Regions from separate parts of the Streptomyces sp. A01 genome, predicted to be linked through region 1. Evidence: riboswitches for the same ligand, from Rfam matches in the RefSeq annotation. Region 1 holds a riboswitch; each other region holds the start of a gene.
The links. A riboswitch is a leader RNA that binds a small molecule or an ion and turns the genes downstream of it on or off. The one in region 1 is predicted to bind cobalamin.
Positions count from the first base shown of each region.

Region 2: it holds a riboswitch for cobalamin, as region 1 does, so the genes downstream of both, AC5P1B_RS20090 (energy-coupling factor ABC transporter permease) here and metE (5-methyltetrahydropteroyltriglutamate--homocysteine S-methyltransferase) in region 1, are expected to answer to the same signal.
Region 3: it holds a riboswitch for cobalamin, as region 1 does, so the genes downstream of both, AC5P1B_RS24445 (cobalamin biosynthesis protein) here and metE (5-methyltetrahydropteroyltriglutamate--homocysteine S-methyltransferase) in region 1, are expected to answer to the same signal.

Region 1 is NZ_JBWLKN010000001.1:445,943-450,616, reverse strand. Features, by position in the region: gene AC5P1B_RS01810 (SSI family serine proteinase inhibitor) at 48-446, opposite strand; gene tsaD (tRNA (adenosine(37)-N6)-threonylcarbamoyltransferase complex transferase subunit TsaD) at 734-1,828, shown strand; cobalamin riboswitch at 2,010-2,231, shown strand; gene metE (5-methyltetrahydropteroyltriglutamate--homocysteine S-methyltransferase) at 2,385-4,674, shown strand, end outside.
Region 2 is NZ_JBWLKN010000014.1:54,532-59,205, forward strand. Features, by position in the region: gene AC5P1B_RS20080 (GNAT family N-acetyltransferase) at 1-710, shown strand, start outside; gene AC5P1B_RS20085 (TIGR03557 family F420-dependent LLM class oxidoreductase) at 849-1,823, opposite strand; cobalamin riboswitch at 2,092-2,279, shown strand; gene AC5P1B_RS20090 (energy-coupling factor ABC transporter permease) at 2,309-3,007, shown strand; gene AC5P1B_RS20095 (energy-coupling factor ABC transporter substrate-binding protein) at 3,004-3,459, shown strand; gene cbiQ (cobalt ECF transporter T component CbiQ) at 3,466-4,215, shown strand; gene AC5P1B_RS20105 (energy-coupling factor ABC transporter ATP-binding protein) at 4,212-4,674, shown strand, end outside.
Region 3 is NZ_JBWLKN010000019.1:80,926-85,599, reverse strand. Features, by position in the region: gene AC5P1B_RS24455 (inorganic phosphate transporter) at 76-1,434, shown strand; gene AC5P1B_RS24450 (hypothetical protein) at 1,540-1,779, shown strand; cobalamin riboswitch at 2,183-2,378, shown strand; partial or broken gene AC5P1B_RS24445 (cobalamin biosynthesis protein) at 2,508-3,479, shown strand; gene AC5P1B_RS24440 (cobyric acid synthase) at 3,737-4,674, shown strand, end outside.

The DNA of each region.
Region 1 (4,674 bases):
GACCGGGTGCCGCGCCCGCTCAGAACCGCCCGCTGGGAGGCGCCCGCTCAGAACCGGAACAGGGGCCCGGTCGCCGACCCCATCCGGCACGCGTTGGCGTAGGTCCTTTGCCAGGCGACCGGGGCACCCCGCCAGGTGCCGGCGGCGTTGACGGTGACCGGGTCGTACTGCTGCGGGCACACGAGCGGGTCGGCGGTCAGCCGGCCCGGATCGCCCCCGGCCCGGACGAGCGCGGCGCACGCGGCGTCGGCGTCCCGGTGCGGGCCGCCCGTCGGCTCGCAGAGCAGCCGCACGCCCCTGACCCAGGCACCCTCCTGCCCTGAAACGGTCAGGAAGAGATCGCTCAGCGGCTTCTGATCGGCCTGCGCCGGGGCGCCGCCGAGGGCGGCGAGGGCGGTCATGGTCGCCGCGGCGACGGTGGCCGCGGTGCGGGCGAGACGGTGCACGGGATCTCCCGGGGGCTTGCTGACCGACAGGCCAGCGGCGGAGGTGCGGGTCCGCCTGGTCAGGTCCTGACCGCGGCGACGGCCGCGCCGCACCCGCGCGGCCGCGAGGGCCAGCGCACCCCGGCACCGCCCCGCGCGACAAGCCGCCACACCGGAGCGCCACTCGTACGGCCCGCGCGGACCACGCCGCCGCCACCCGACCGGAGCACGCCGCGTCGGCACCGCAGCGGGCGACTGGGGCCAGGATCGGCCGTATCCTTATTGCGAAGAACTCGCAATAACCAGGTATGGGCAAAAGGAGCGGTGCCGTGGGCTCTCCGGTGGTGCTGGGCATCGAGTCGTCATGCGACGAGACGGGCGCCGGTCTGGTCCGCGACGGGCGGCTGCTGGGCCACGCGCTCGCGTCGAGCATGGCCGAGCACGCGCGCTACGGCGGCGTGGTGCCCGAGATCGCCGCCCGCGCCCATGTGCACGCCCTGGCGCCCGTCGTACGCCAGGCGCTGGCGCGTGCCGAGCTGACCATGTCCGACGTCTCCGCCGTCGCCGTGACCACCGGGCCCGGGCTGTCCGGCGCGCTCCAGGTCGGGCTGGCCGGTGCGAAAGGGCTGGCGTACGCGCTGGACGTGCCGCTGTACGGGGTGCACCACCTGGCCGGGCATGTCGCCGCCGACACCCTGGAGCACGGCCCGCTGCCCGACCCGTGCGTGGTGCTGATCGTCTCCGGCGGCCACACCTCGCTCCTCCTCGTACGCGACCTGGCGCGCGACCCCATCACGCACCTCGGCGACACCCTCGACGACGCCGCCGGTGAGTGCTTCGACAAGGTGGCGCGCGTCTTCGGGCTGCCCTATCCGGGCGGGCCCGCGATCGACCGGGCGGCCCGCACGGGGGACCCGCGCGCCGTCCCGCTCCCCCGCCCGCTGACCGGACGGCGGGAGGCCCCGTACGCCTTCTCCTTCTCCGGGCTGAAGACGGCAGCGGCACGCTGGGCCGAGCAGCACCGCGCCAGTGGCCTGGAGCTGCCGGTGGCCGACGGCGCCGCCTCGCTCCAGGAGGCCATCGCCGACGTCCTGACCCGCAAGGCGGTCGCCGCGTGCGCCGAGCACGGGGTGCGCACCCTTGTCGTGGTCGGCGGCGTGGCCGCCAACTCCCGGGTGCGGGCGCTGGCCGAGGAGCGCTGCGCCGCGGCCGGGGTCACGCTGCGCGTGCCGCCGCTGAACTTGTGCACCGACAACGGCGCGATGATCGCCGCGGTCGGCGATCTGCTGGTCCGCGCGGGCGCCGCCCCCGCGCCGCTGGAGATGTCCATCGACCCGTCGGCGCCCCTGGAGTACGCGGCGCTGCACCCGGTCAGCCGGGCAGCAGCCGTGCGGGCCGCCTGACGACCGGACGCCGCCGGGGTTGAGGGGCCCTGACGGCCGCGCGGCGGGCGCGGAGCGGTGACGACTGGCGCTCCGCGCCCGCCCGCGTGCGTCCCGGCCCCCGGACCTCGCCGCTTCGCACGGTGTCTCACGTCATAGTCCGGCATGCGGGCAGTGCTGTTCGCGGAGCGAGCCGAGCGCCTAGGGTGACTGGTGCAGCTGGTTCGCCCTGTCCGCCAGGCAGGCGCGTCGCAAGAGGGAACCCGGTGGGAATCCGGGACTGCCCCGCAGCGGTGAGTGGGAACGACCGCCGTCACACGCACTGGGCCCCGGCCGGGGTCTGGGAAGCGACGGCCAGTAGGAACCTCGTGTTTCACGAGAGACGCCCGCGAGTCCGAAGACCTGCCACTGCCCGCACGCCTCCCGTGTGCGGAGAACTCGGTGACCTCGTGGGCGGGTCGGCGTACGCACCAGGCGGGCACCCGCGGCACAGCGGGATTCTCCGCCCGGTCCGCCATCCCTTCGCGCCTTCGAACCCCCGGGTCATACGGAGACATACTCGCGAAGGAGAGTTCTGTTGACCGTCACCAAGACCACAGCAGCGGCGACACAGGCCACCGTGCACGGCTACCCCCGCCAGGGCCGGAACCGGGAACTGAAGAAGGCCATCGAGGGCTACTGGAAGGGCCGCGTCAGCGCCGCCGAACTCCAGCGGACCGCCTCGGCACTGCGGGCCGAGAGCTGGCGCCAGCTCACCGACGCCGGTATCGACGAGGTCCCCAGCGGCGACTTCTCGGCGTACGACCACGTCCTGGACACCAGCGTGATGGTCGGCGCGATCCCCGCCCGGCACCGCGCCGCCGTCGAAAAGGACGCGCTCGACGGCTACTTCGCCATGGCGCGCGGCACCCAGGAGGTCGCGCCGCTGGAAATGACCAAGTGGTTCGACACCAACTACCACTACCTCGTGCCCGAGCTCGGCCCCGACACCGCCTTCACCGCCGACTCGGCGAAGCAGGTCTCCGAGCTGAAGGAGGCCATCGCTCTCGGCCACTGCGCGCGCCCTGTGCTGGTCGGCCCCGTCACCTACCTCCTGCTGGCGAAGCCCGCCCCCGGTGTGGACCCCGGCTTCGAGCCGCTGACCCTCCTCGACCGGCTGCTGCCCGTGTACGCGGAGGTGCTCGCCGATCTGCGGGCCGCGGGCGCTCGGTGGACGCAGCTCGACGAGCCCGCGCTCGTCCAGGACCGGACGCCCGCGGAACTGAACGCCGCGGCCCGCGCCTACCGTGAGCTGGGCGGGCTCGCCGACCGGCCCAAGCTGCTGGTCGCCTCGTACTTCGACCGGCTCGGCGAGGCCCTGCCCGTGCTGGCCAAGGCGCCCATCGACGGGCTGGCGCTCGACTTCACGGGCGCGGCCGCCGCCAATCTCGACGACCTCGCCCGGGTCGGCGGGCTCCCCGGCAAGCGCCTGGTCGCGGGGGTCGTCAACGGCCGCAACGTGTGGATCAACGACTACGAGAAGTCCCTGGCCACCCTTGGCACCCTCCTCGGACTGGCCGACCGGGTCGACGTGGCGTCCTCCTGCTCGCTGCTGCACGTACCGCTGGACGCGGCGGCCGAGCGGGACATCGACCCGCAGGTCGGCCGCTGGCTCGCCTTCGCCCTCCAGAAGAGCGGCGAGATCGTCACGCTGGCCCGCGCCCTGGTGCGGGGCACCGGCTCCATCTCCGCCGAACTCGCCGCCAACCGCGCCGACCTGGCCTCCCGCGCGGGCTCCGCGCTCACCCGCGACCCGGCGGTGCGGGCCCGCGCCGCCGCCGTCACCGACGCCGACGTGCGCCGCTCCCAGCCCTACCCGGTGCGGGCCGCCGCCCAGCACGCCCACCTCGGGCTGCCGCTGCTGCCGACGACCACCATCGGCTCGTTCCCGCAGACCACCGAGCTGCGCACCGCCCGCGCCGGACTGCGGGCCGGACGCATCGACAGGGCGGCGTACGAGGAACGCATCGAGGCCGAGATCCGCGACGTCCTCTCCTTCCAGGAGAAGGCGGGCCTTGACGTGCTGGTGCACGGCGAACCCGAACGCAACGACATGGTCCAGTACTTCGCCGAGCAGCTGACCGGCTACCTCGCGACCCAGCACGGCTGGGTCCAGTCCTACGGCACCCGGTACGTCCGGCCGCCGATCCTCGCCGGTGACATCTCCCGCCCCGAGCCCATGACGGTGCGCTGGACCTCCTACGCCCAGTCACTCACCGACCGCCCGGTCAAGGGCATGCTGACCGGCCCGGTCACCATGCTCGCCTGGTCCTTCGTACGGGACGACCAGCCGCTCGGCGACACCGCCCGCCAGGTGGCGCTGGCCCTGCGCGATGAGGTGAACGACCTGGAGGCGGCGGGCAGTTCGGTGATCCAGGTGGATGAGCCCGCCCTGCGCGAGACACTGCCGCTGCGCCGTGACGGGCACGCCGAGTATCTGGCCTGGGCGACCGAGTCGTTCCGCCTGAGCACCAGTGGAGTGCGGCCGGACACCCAGATCCATACGCACATGTGCTACGCCGAGTTCGGCGACATCCTGGCCGCCATCGACGACCTGGACGCCGATGTCATCAGCCTGGAGGCCGCGCGCTCCCATATGCGCGTCGCCGACGAGCTCGCCACCGCCGGTTACCCGCGCGAGGTAGGCCCGGGCGTCTACGACATCCACTCCCCGCGCGTGCCCGGCGTGCGGGAGGTAACGGCGCTGCTGCGCGCGGGGCTCGCCGCCATTCCCGCCGAGCGGCTGTGGGTCAACCCCGACTGCGGCCTGAAGACCCGCGGCTGGCCGGAGGTCAGGGCCTCGCTGGAGAACCTGGTGGCCGCGGCGC
Region 2 (4,674 bases), on a different contig from region 1:
TCTACGGCTGGTGGCGCGGGGACGACGGAAAGGTCGGCGCCGCCTTCGTATGCACCCCTCCGCATCCGGTGCAGTTCTCGCCCATGTCACGCGAAGCGGCCGGGCAGCTCGTGGCGACCCTGGCGGCGGGGCCCCGTACGGTCGTGGGCTTCGGCGGGGAGCAGGTGACGGGTGAGGCCATCGCGGACGCGTGGTCGCGCAGGCACGGCTCGCGGCCGGAGGTCGCGGGGCGCCATCGGCTGTACCGGCTGGGGGAACTGGTTCCGCCGCGGCCCGCTCCGCCGGGCCGCGCGCGGGTCGCCGAGGACGGTGACCGTGCCCTGCTGCTCGACTGGTTCGAGGCGTACCTCGTGGACATCGGTGAGGACCCCGCGGACGCGTCACGGGCCTTGGAGGAACGGCTCAGCCACGGCGGCTGCACGCTCTGGGAGGTGGGCACGACGCCCGTGGCGATGGCGGGGGTGACACGCAGCAGCGCGGGGATGGTGCGCGTCGCCGGCGTCTACACGCCGCCGGACCAGCGGCGTCGCGGGTACGCGGCGGCCGTGACGGCAGCCGTGAGCAAGGCCGCCGTGGACGCGGGAGAGCGGACGGTGCTGCTGTTCGCCAACCTCGCCAACACCGCGACCAACGCGCTGTACCAGCGGCTCGGTTACCGCCCTGTCAGCGACCGGGTGCTGTTGACGCTCGCCCCGCAGCCCACCTCCTGAGCCGGTCCGGCGGGCGTTATCTCTGATCCTGGCGGGTCCAGGTGCTCCTGGCGGGTCCAAGTGCTCCTGGCGGGTCCAAGTGCTCCTGGCGGCGGCGCCAGTGGCTGCTGTGCGCCGCCGTATCGATGGCCGGCCAGGTCAGGCCACGGCGCGCGCCGTGAGCCGGCGCATCGGGCCGTCGAGTTCCCTCGCGTAGAAGTCGATGAAGCCGTCGGGGTCGGGGCCCGCGTTCTGCATCACCAGGTGGTCGAACCCGGCGTCCGCGAAACCGCGCGCCGTGTCCACGTACCGGGCGGGGTCGGGGCCGCAGGCGAACTTCTCCATGATGTCGTCCTGGGTCACCGTGGTGGTCGCGGCGTCGAAGTTGACCGGGTTGGGGAGTTCGCTCATGACCTTCCAGCCGGTGAGGGCCCACCGTGAGGTGTCCAGGGCGGCCTTCGCCGCCGTGTGCTCGTCAGCCGCCCACGCCATCGGGACCTCGGCGTAGCCCGGCCCGGTGCCGCCCGCCGCGCGGTAGCGCTCGACGATCTCCGGTTTGTCCTCGGTGGCGAACAGGCCGTCGCCGAGTTCGGCGGCGATGCGCGCGGACGGCGGGCCGCTGGCGGCCACAGCGATCGGTGGGGCCTCCTCGGGCAGGTCGAAGACCCGGGCGTCCTCCAGTCGCAGATACTTGCCGTCGTACGAGCGGTATCCGCCGCGCCACAGCAGGCGAATGATCTCCAGTGCCTCACGCAGCATCGCGTGGCGGGTGCCCACCCCGGGGAACTCGCGCCCGACGACGTGCTCGTTGAGCCGCTCACCGGAGCCGATGCCGAGCGTGAACCGGCCCTCCGAGACCAGCGCGAGCGTCGCCGCCGCCTGCGCGATGATCGCCGGGTGGTACCGGACGGTCGGACACGTCACGCCGGTCGCGAGGCCGATGCGCTCGGTGCGCTCCGCGATGGCGCCGAGGACGGTCCACACGAACGGCGAGTGGCCCTGGTTGTCCAGCCAGGGGTGATAGTGATCACTGACCTCGACGAAGTCGAAGCCGGCGTCCTCCGCTCGCTGTGCCTGCCGGACCAGCTCCGCCGGGCCGAACGCCTCGGCGGCCAGTTTGTAACCGATCTCCATGTGCCCTCACTCCCTGGCGGTTCCGCGTTCACCGGCTTCCCCGCGTCTCGCACCCCCCGGTGGTCCGTGTCCCCCACGGGTCCCGGCCGACGATGGCGTGCGAGCGCCCGCCGCCGGGCCGTCCTGTGGCTGTCGGCGTCGGGTGCCACACGAGCGGGGTGGATAAACCCTCCAGGCCCTGGACATGAGGCCGACCGACGGCGCCCTGAGGTGCGGAGGGGAACGCGATGAACGCGCGTGCGCGGGTTGTCGCAGGCTGGGGCGGCCGCTACTGTCTCAGGGCCTTGGTGCACGGGAAACCGGTGAAGAACCGGTGCGGCCCTCGCCACTGTGATCGGGAAGTCCAGTTCCATCCCTCGGGAGCCACTGGATCGCCAACAAGACGGCGATCTGGGAAGGCGGAGCTTGACGGCATGACCCGTAAGCCAGGAGACCGGCCAAGGCGCGTCGTCCATCCACGAGGTGCTGGAGAGGTCTCTTACGTCATGCACATCGCCGAGGGGTATCTGCCCCCGTTGCACGCGGTCGCCTGGGGCGTCGCGTCAGCTCCGTTCGTCGCCCACGGTGTCCGGGCACTCACCCGCGAGGTCAAGGCGCACCCCGAGAGCACCCTGCTGCTCGGTGCGGCCGGAGCCTTCACGTTCGTCCTCTCCGCGCTCAAGATCCCCTCAGTGACGGGGAGCTGCTCCCATCCCACGGGAACGGGACTCGGAGCGATCTTGTTCAGACCGCCGGTCATGGCGGTGCTCGGCACCATCACGCTGCTGTTCCAGGCGTTGCTGCTGGCGCACGGCGGCCTCACCACCCTGGGCGCCAACGCCTTCTCGATGGCCATCGTCGGGCCGTGGACCGGCTACGGGCTGTACTGGCTGCTGCGCCGGTTCGGCGCGCCCCTGATGGTCTGCGTGTTCTTCGGGGCCTTCGCCGCCGACCTCAGCACCTACTGCGTGACCAGCGTGCAGCTGGCGCTGGCCTTCCCGGACCCGAGCAGCGGCTTCCTGGGCGCGCTCGCCAAGTTCGGCGGCATCTTCGCCGTGACCCAGATCCCGCTGGCGGTCAGCGAGGGCCTGCTCACCGTGCTGGTGATGCGCCTCCTGACCCAGTCGAGCAAGGGCGAGCTGACCCGGCTCGGCGTGCTGCTGCCCGGCCGCAAGGGCCGCGACGAGAAGGCGGTGGCGGGATGAAGCGCGACACGAAGATCAACGCTCTGCTGCTGCTGATCGTGGCCGCACTGGCCGTGATGCCGCTCGTGCTCGGTCTCGGGGACGACAAGGAGGAGCCGTTCACCGGCGCCGACGCGCAGGCCGAGACGGCGATCATCGAGAACGAACCGGACTACGACCCGTGGTTCTCACCCCTGTACGAACCGCCGTCGGGCGAGATCGAGTCGGCATTGTTCGCCCTCCAGGCGGCGCTCGGCGCGGGCGTCCTCGCGTACTACTTCGGGCTGCGCAAGGGGCGCCGCCAAGGGGAGGCCCGCGCGGCGGCCGCAGGTACGGCGGAGGGGACGGCCGCCACGTCCGGCGAAGCCGAGCCCACGGACGAACGCCCAGGCACGACCGCGGACACGGACACAGGGGCGGACGCGGACGCGGGCGCGCCAGTGAGCGGCACTCCCGGCTCACCCCGGTCGTAGCCGCCGATGCTCCCCATCGACGCGGCGGCGCACAGCAGCCACTGGCGCCGCCGCCACCCCCTGGACAAGGCATGCCTGGGCCTGGGGCTGACCGTCCTGGCGATCTCACTGCCCCCGTGGCCGGGCGCCCCGCTGATCGCCGCGGTGACACTGACCGTGCTCATCGGCCCGGCCCGGGTCGTACCGCGGCAGCTGTGGCGGGCCTGGCGCATCCCGCTCGGCTTCTGTGTGACCGGCGCGGTCCCGCTGCTGTTCGAGGTGGGCGGTCCTGACGGTCTGGTCGCGCTCGCACCGAACGGGCCGGTCCTCGCGGGGCAGCTGCTGGCGCGCACCTCGGCGGCCTCGCTCGGCCTGCTGCTGTTCGCGTTCACGACGCCCGTCTCCGATGTGCTCCCCCGGCTGGTCCGGGCGGGCGTGCCGCCCGCCGTGGTCGACGTCGCGCTCGTGACGTACCGGATGAGTTTCCTGCTGCTGGACTCGATGGCGCAGATCCGGCAGGCGCAGGCGGCCCGGCTGGGCCTCACCACCACCAGCGCCCAGTGGCGGTCGCTGGCGGGGCTGGGGGCGACCGCGTTCGTCCGTGCCTTCGACCGCGCCGCCCGCCTCCAGTCGGGCCTCGCCGGGCGGGGGTACGACGGCACGCTGCGGGTGCTGGTCCCCGAGGCGAAGATCTCGCGTTCCTTCCTGGGGGCGACCGCCGCACTGCTGGCGGCCCTCACCGGCCTCACCCTCGTCACCGAAAGGTTCCTCCCATGACCTCGCAGCGGCCCGTCATCGAACTCGTACGGGCTGAGTACGCCTACGAGGACGGTCCGCCCGTGCTGAGCGGGGTGAGCTTCGCCGTGCGCGAGGGGCGGGCCGTGGCGCTGCTCGGCCGCAACGGCGGCGGCAAGACGACCATGCTGCGGCTCCTCAACGGCGGCCTGCGGTGCGCGGACGGCCAACTGCTGCTGGAGGGCGAGCCCGTCCGCTATGACCGCAAGGGCCTGACGCGGCTGCGCACCACGGTGCAGCTCGTCGTGCAGGACCCGGACGACCAGCTCTTCGCCGCCTCGGTCGCGCAGGACGTGTCGTTCGGCCCGATGAATCTGGGGCTGTCCGAGGAGGAGGTGCGCGGCCGTGTACGGGAGGCGCTGGACGCGCTCGACATCGCGGCGCTTGAGGACCGCCCGACCCACCTGCTCTCGTACGGGCAGCGCAAGCGCGCGGCGATAG
Region 3 (4,674 bases), on a different contig from region 1:
CCTAGTTCACCTTCCGTTCACTCGACCTACCTACGGTCGCCGGGTCACTACCCCCCGAACTGATTGCCTGGGTGAATGGAACACATCACGCTTCTCATCGGGATCGTGATCGTCACGGCCTTGGTGTTCGATTTCACGAACGGCTTCCACGACACGGCCAATGCCATGGCCACCACCATTTCCACCGGGGCGCTGCGGCCCAAGACCGCAGTGGCCATGTCGGCGGTGCTCAATCTGGTGGGCGCGTTCTTGTCCGTGGAGGTCGCCAAGACCATTTCCGGAGGAATCATCGATGAGAACTCCGGTATCCAACCTGAAGTGATCTTCGCGGGCCTCGTCGGAGCCATCGTCTGGAATCTCCTGACGTGGCTGGCCGGGCTCCCGTCCAGTTCCTCCCACGCCCTCTTCGGCGGTCTGATCGGCGCGACAGTGGTCTCCGTCGGCATGGACGGCGTCAACGGCGACGCGGTCGTCATGAAGGTCCTCATCCCCGCGGTGGCCGCACCGCTGGTGGCGGGCATCGCCGCCCTGGCCGCGACCCGGCTCACGTACCGGCTCGCCCGCAACCGCGACTCCCAGGACACCGCCAAGGGCTACCGCGCCGGGCAGATCGCCTCGGCCGCCCTGGTCTCCCTCGCGCACGGCACCAACGACGCGCAGAAGACGATGGGCGTCATCACCCTGGCCCTGGTCACCGGCGGCGTCGTCGCACCCGCCTCCGACCCGCCGCTGTGGGTCATCGTCTCGGCCGGTATCGCCATCGCGCTCGGCACCTATCTCGGCGGCTGGCGCATCATCCGCACCATGGGCAAGGGCCTCACCGACATCCAGCCGCCGCAGGGCTTCGCCGCCCAGACCGGCGCCGCGACCGTGATCCTGGCCTCCTCGCACATCGGTTTCGCACTCTCCACCACCCAGGTCTGCTCCGGCTCCGTGATGGGCTCGGGTCTCGGCCGCAAGGGCGGCGTGGTGCGCTGGTCCACCGCCGGGCGGATGGTGCTCGCCTGGGGCCTGACGCTGCCCGCGGCCGGGCTGGTCGCCGGTGCTGCCGCGCTGCTCGCCGAACGTGGCGACTGGGGCGTGGCCACGGTCGCCGTGCTGGCCCTCCTCGCCTGCGGCGCCATCTGGGCCGCTTCCCGCCGCAAGCCCGTGGACCACACCAACGTCAACGAGGCCGAGATCGTCGGTGGCGTCCCGGCCGCAGCGGCCGCCGAGGCCGCGGACGGCACGAAGGACGCCGCCGAGCCGGTGGGCGTGGTCACCGCCGCCCTGCAGAGCGTCGCACCGCCGCCCGCCGGGCCCATCGCCCAGCGGTCCGCCTCCGAGCAGGAGTCCGGCGCGCCGTCGGCAGCGGAGTCGGCCACCGTGCCCGAGCCCGAGCCCGCCGCTTCGGTACCCGCCCCCGCCCCGGCCCCGGCACGGGCCTCCGTCTGACCTCTCGTCCGGGCGCCGCTTCCATCGGCGCCCGGACCTCCGCGCGGCCCGTACGGTGCGCGGCCCCCGTAGCGCCACACCCCAAGGAAGCAAGGAAACATCGCCATGAGCATCGACTGGGCAGCACTCGGTGAGGTCTTCGGTGTCAGCCTCGTGGTGACCGTCGCCATGGTGGGCGTCTTCACGCTCGGCATCGTCGGCACCTCGCACAAGCCGACCCGCCAGCAGGACGGCACGGCGGTCGCCACCACCAGCCCCAGCGGGCTGGCGCGCTCCGGCGCGTACGCGTGCTTCGCGCTGTGCGCGGCTGTGGTCTCGTACGGGATCTACCTGATCGTCGCCTAGCCCGCGCCCCTTCGGCCCCTTCGGCCCCTTCGGCCCTCTCGGCACGGAAACCTCTGGCCCGCCGCCCGCGACGCGCCCGCACAGCGCGCCCGGGGCGGCGGGCTTCCCCGTTCCCGCGGACGCCCTTCCCGCTCCCGGAGGACGAACCAGGCAGCGGCGGACGGGGCAGGCGGACGCGCGCCCGGAGGGGGCCTGGACGCCGACCACCGCCGCCGCCTCACCGCCGCCCCACCGCCACCGCGGCACCACCGCCGTCGCACCGCCCTCGCCGTGGGGCTCGCGACGCCGTGGGGCTCGCGACCGCGGTACGCGCCCCGATCGGACGCCGGGCGCGAGCCGGTGGTACGGCCGCCCGCGTGGGCGCCCCGCGCTACCCCGTCGCAGGTCAACCGCAAGTTGACGGCTCTTCGTGAGCCGTGGTGGACTGCCGGGGCCAAACGGCGACAGCAGAGGAAGCCGGTGTGAATCCGGCGCGGTCCCGCCACTGTCACCGGGGAGCGCTCCCCCAGCGTGTGGTCACGGCTCGGTCCCCGAGCTGGAAGGCCCGGGTGCGGCGCCGATCCGGGGAGCCAGGAGACTCTCGCCGCCGATCACGTCGAGCCAGGGCGCGGACCCTGAGTGAGGACACATCGCCATGGTCGGCTGTCACAGAACGCCCTGCGCCGCGCACGTTCCCCCACCTCCGCCATGTCCCCTCCCCCTTCGAGGCGCGACGGCGAGCTGACCCGATGCGTGCTCCTCAGTTTCCGTACGCGCGCGATCCGTACGGGCCTCTTCCCTACGCGTACGGCGCCGCCCTCGGCTATCTCTGCGACCTCGCCGTGGGCGACCCGCCCCGCGCGCACCCGGTGGCCGCCTTCGGGCGCGCGGCGGGCGCCGTGGAACGACGGCTGTGGCGTGACGACCGGGGACGTGGGGCGCTGCACACGGCGATCTGTGCCGGAGGCGTCACCCTGGCCGCCGTCGCGCTGTCCCGCACTGTGCGGCGCTCCGCTCTGGCCGATACGGCGCTGACCGCCGCCGCCACCTGGGCCGTGCTCGGGGGGACGTCGCTGGGTCGCGAGGCGCGCGTCATCGGCGCCGCGCTCGCCGCCGGGGACCTCGCCGCCGCGAGGGCGGCGCTGCCGGGGCTGTGCGGGCGTGACCCGCAGGCGCTGGACGGGCAGCAGATCGCGCGGGCGGTCGTGGAGTCGGTCGCCGAGAACACCTCGGACGCCGTGGTCGGCGCCCTGGTGTGGGGCGCTGTCGGGGGCGTGCCCGGACTGGTGGGCTTCCGGGCGGTGAACACGCTGGACGCGATGGTCGGTCACAAGTCGCCCCGCTACCTGCGGTTCGGCTGGGCCTCGGCCCGGCTCGACGACGTCGCGGGCTGGCCGGGCGCGCGCCTCACCGCCGTGCTGGCGGCGCTCGCCGGGCCCGACCGGCGCGGGGCGTGGCGCGTGGCGCGCCGGGACGCGGCGAAGCACCCGAGCCCCAACGCGGGTCCGGTCGAGGCGGCCTTCGCCGGTGCCCTGGGTGTCCGGCTCGGCGGCATCCTCGCCTACGCGGGCCGCGTGGAGCACCGGCCGGTGCTCGGCGCGGAGAACCGGCCGGTGGAGACGGCCGACATCGAACGGGCGGTACGGCTCTCGCGCCGGGTGAGCACCCTCGCGCTGACGGCCGCTGTCGCCGGGCGCGTGGGATACGGCATGGTCCGGCGCGGGTTCGCCGCCTCCCTTGCGGGGCAGCCCGGAAGGTGCGGCGCCGGGTGGCGGCGGGCGGCATTCGGCCTGGCGCTGGCGGGAAGCCTGCTGGCGGCCAAGCCGATGGCTTCTCCGGCGCCGCCCCGTACCGCGGGCACCGACGCCGGCGGTGACGGCAGGGGCACCAGAGGCGCCAGCGCCGACCACGGCAAGGACGAGACCAAGGGCAGGACCAAGGGCGAACGGCCCGGCGTGAGCAAGGCCAAGGGGGGCGCATGAGTGACGCTGGGCGCGTGGGTGGCGGGCTGCTGGTCGCCGGTACCACCTCGGACGCGGGCAAGAGCGTGGTCACCGCGGGCATCTGCCGCTGGCTGGCCCGTAAGGGCGTCAAGGTCGCGCCGTTCAAGGCGCAGAACATGTCGCTCAACTCCTTCGTCACCCGCGAAGGCGCGGAGATCGGGCGGGCGCAGGCCATGCAGGCCGCGGCCGCCCGCGTGGAGCCGACCGCGCTGATGAACCCGGTGCTGCTCAAGCCCGGTGGCGACCGCACCAGCCAGGTGGTGCTGCTCGGCAAGGCGGTCGGCGAGTTCACCGCGCGCGGCTACTTCGAGCGGGAGGACGGCCGGGAACCGGGTCCGGGCCGGGCTCAGGGACGGGACGGAGTCCGGCCGCGGGGCCGGGAGGCGTTGCTGTCCACGGTCACGGACTGCCTGGCCGAGCTGCGCCGTACGCACGACGCGGTGATCTGCGAGGGCGCGGGAAGCCCCGCCGAGATCAATCTGCGGCGCACCGACATCGTCAACATGGGGCTCGCGCGCGCCGCCCGGCTGCCGGTCGTGGTGGTCGGCGACATCGACCGCGGCGGCGTCTTCGCCTCCTTCTTCGGCACGACCGCCCTGCTCTCAGCGGCGGACCAGGCGCTGATCTCGGGCTATCTCGTGAACAAGTTCCGCGGCGATGTGAGCCTGCTGGAGCCGGGCCTCGACATGCTGCGTGAGCTGACGGGTCGGCCCACGCTGGGCGTGCTGCCGTTCGCGCACGGCCTCGGGATCGACGAGGAGGACGGGCTGCGGGTCTCGATGCGCGGCGCCGTCAGGGAATCGGTCGTGGCACCGCCGCACGGCGCCGACGTGCTGCGGGTGGCGGTCACCGCCGTCCCGTTGATGTCGAACTTCACCGATGTGGACGCGCTGGCGGCCGAACCCGGCGTCGT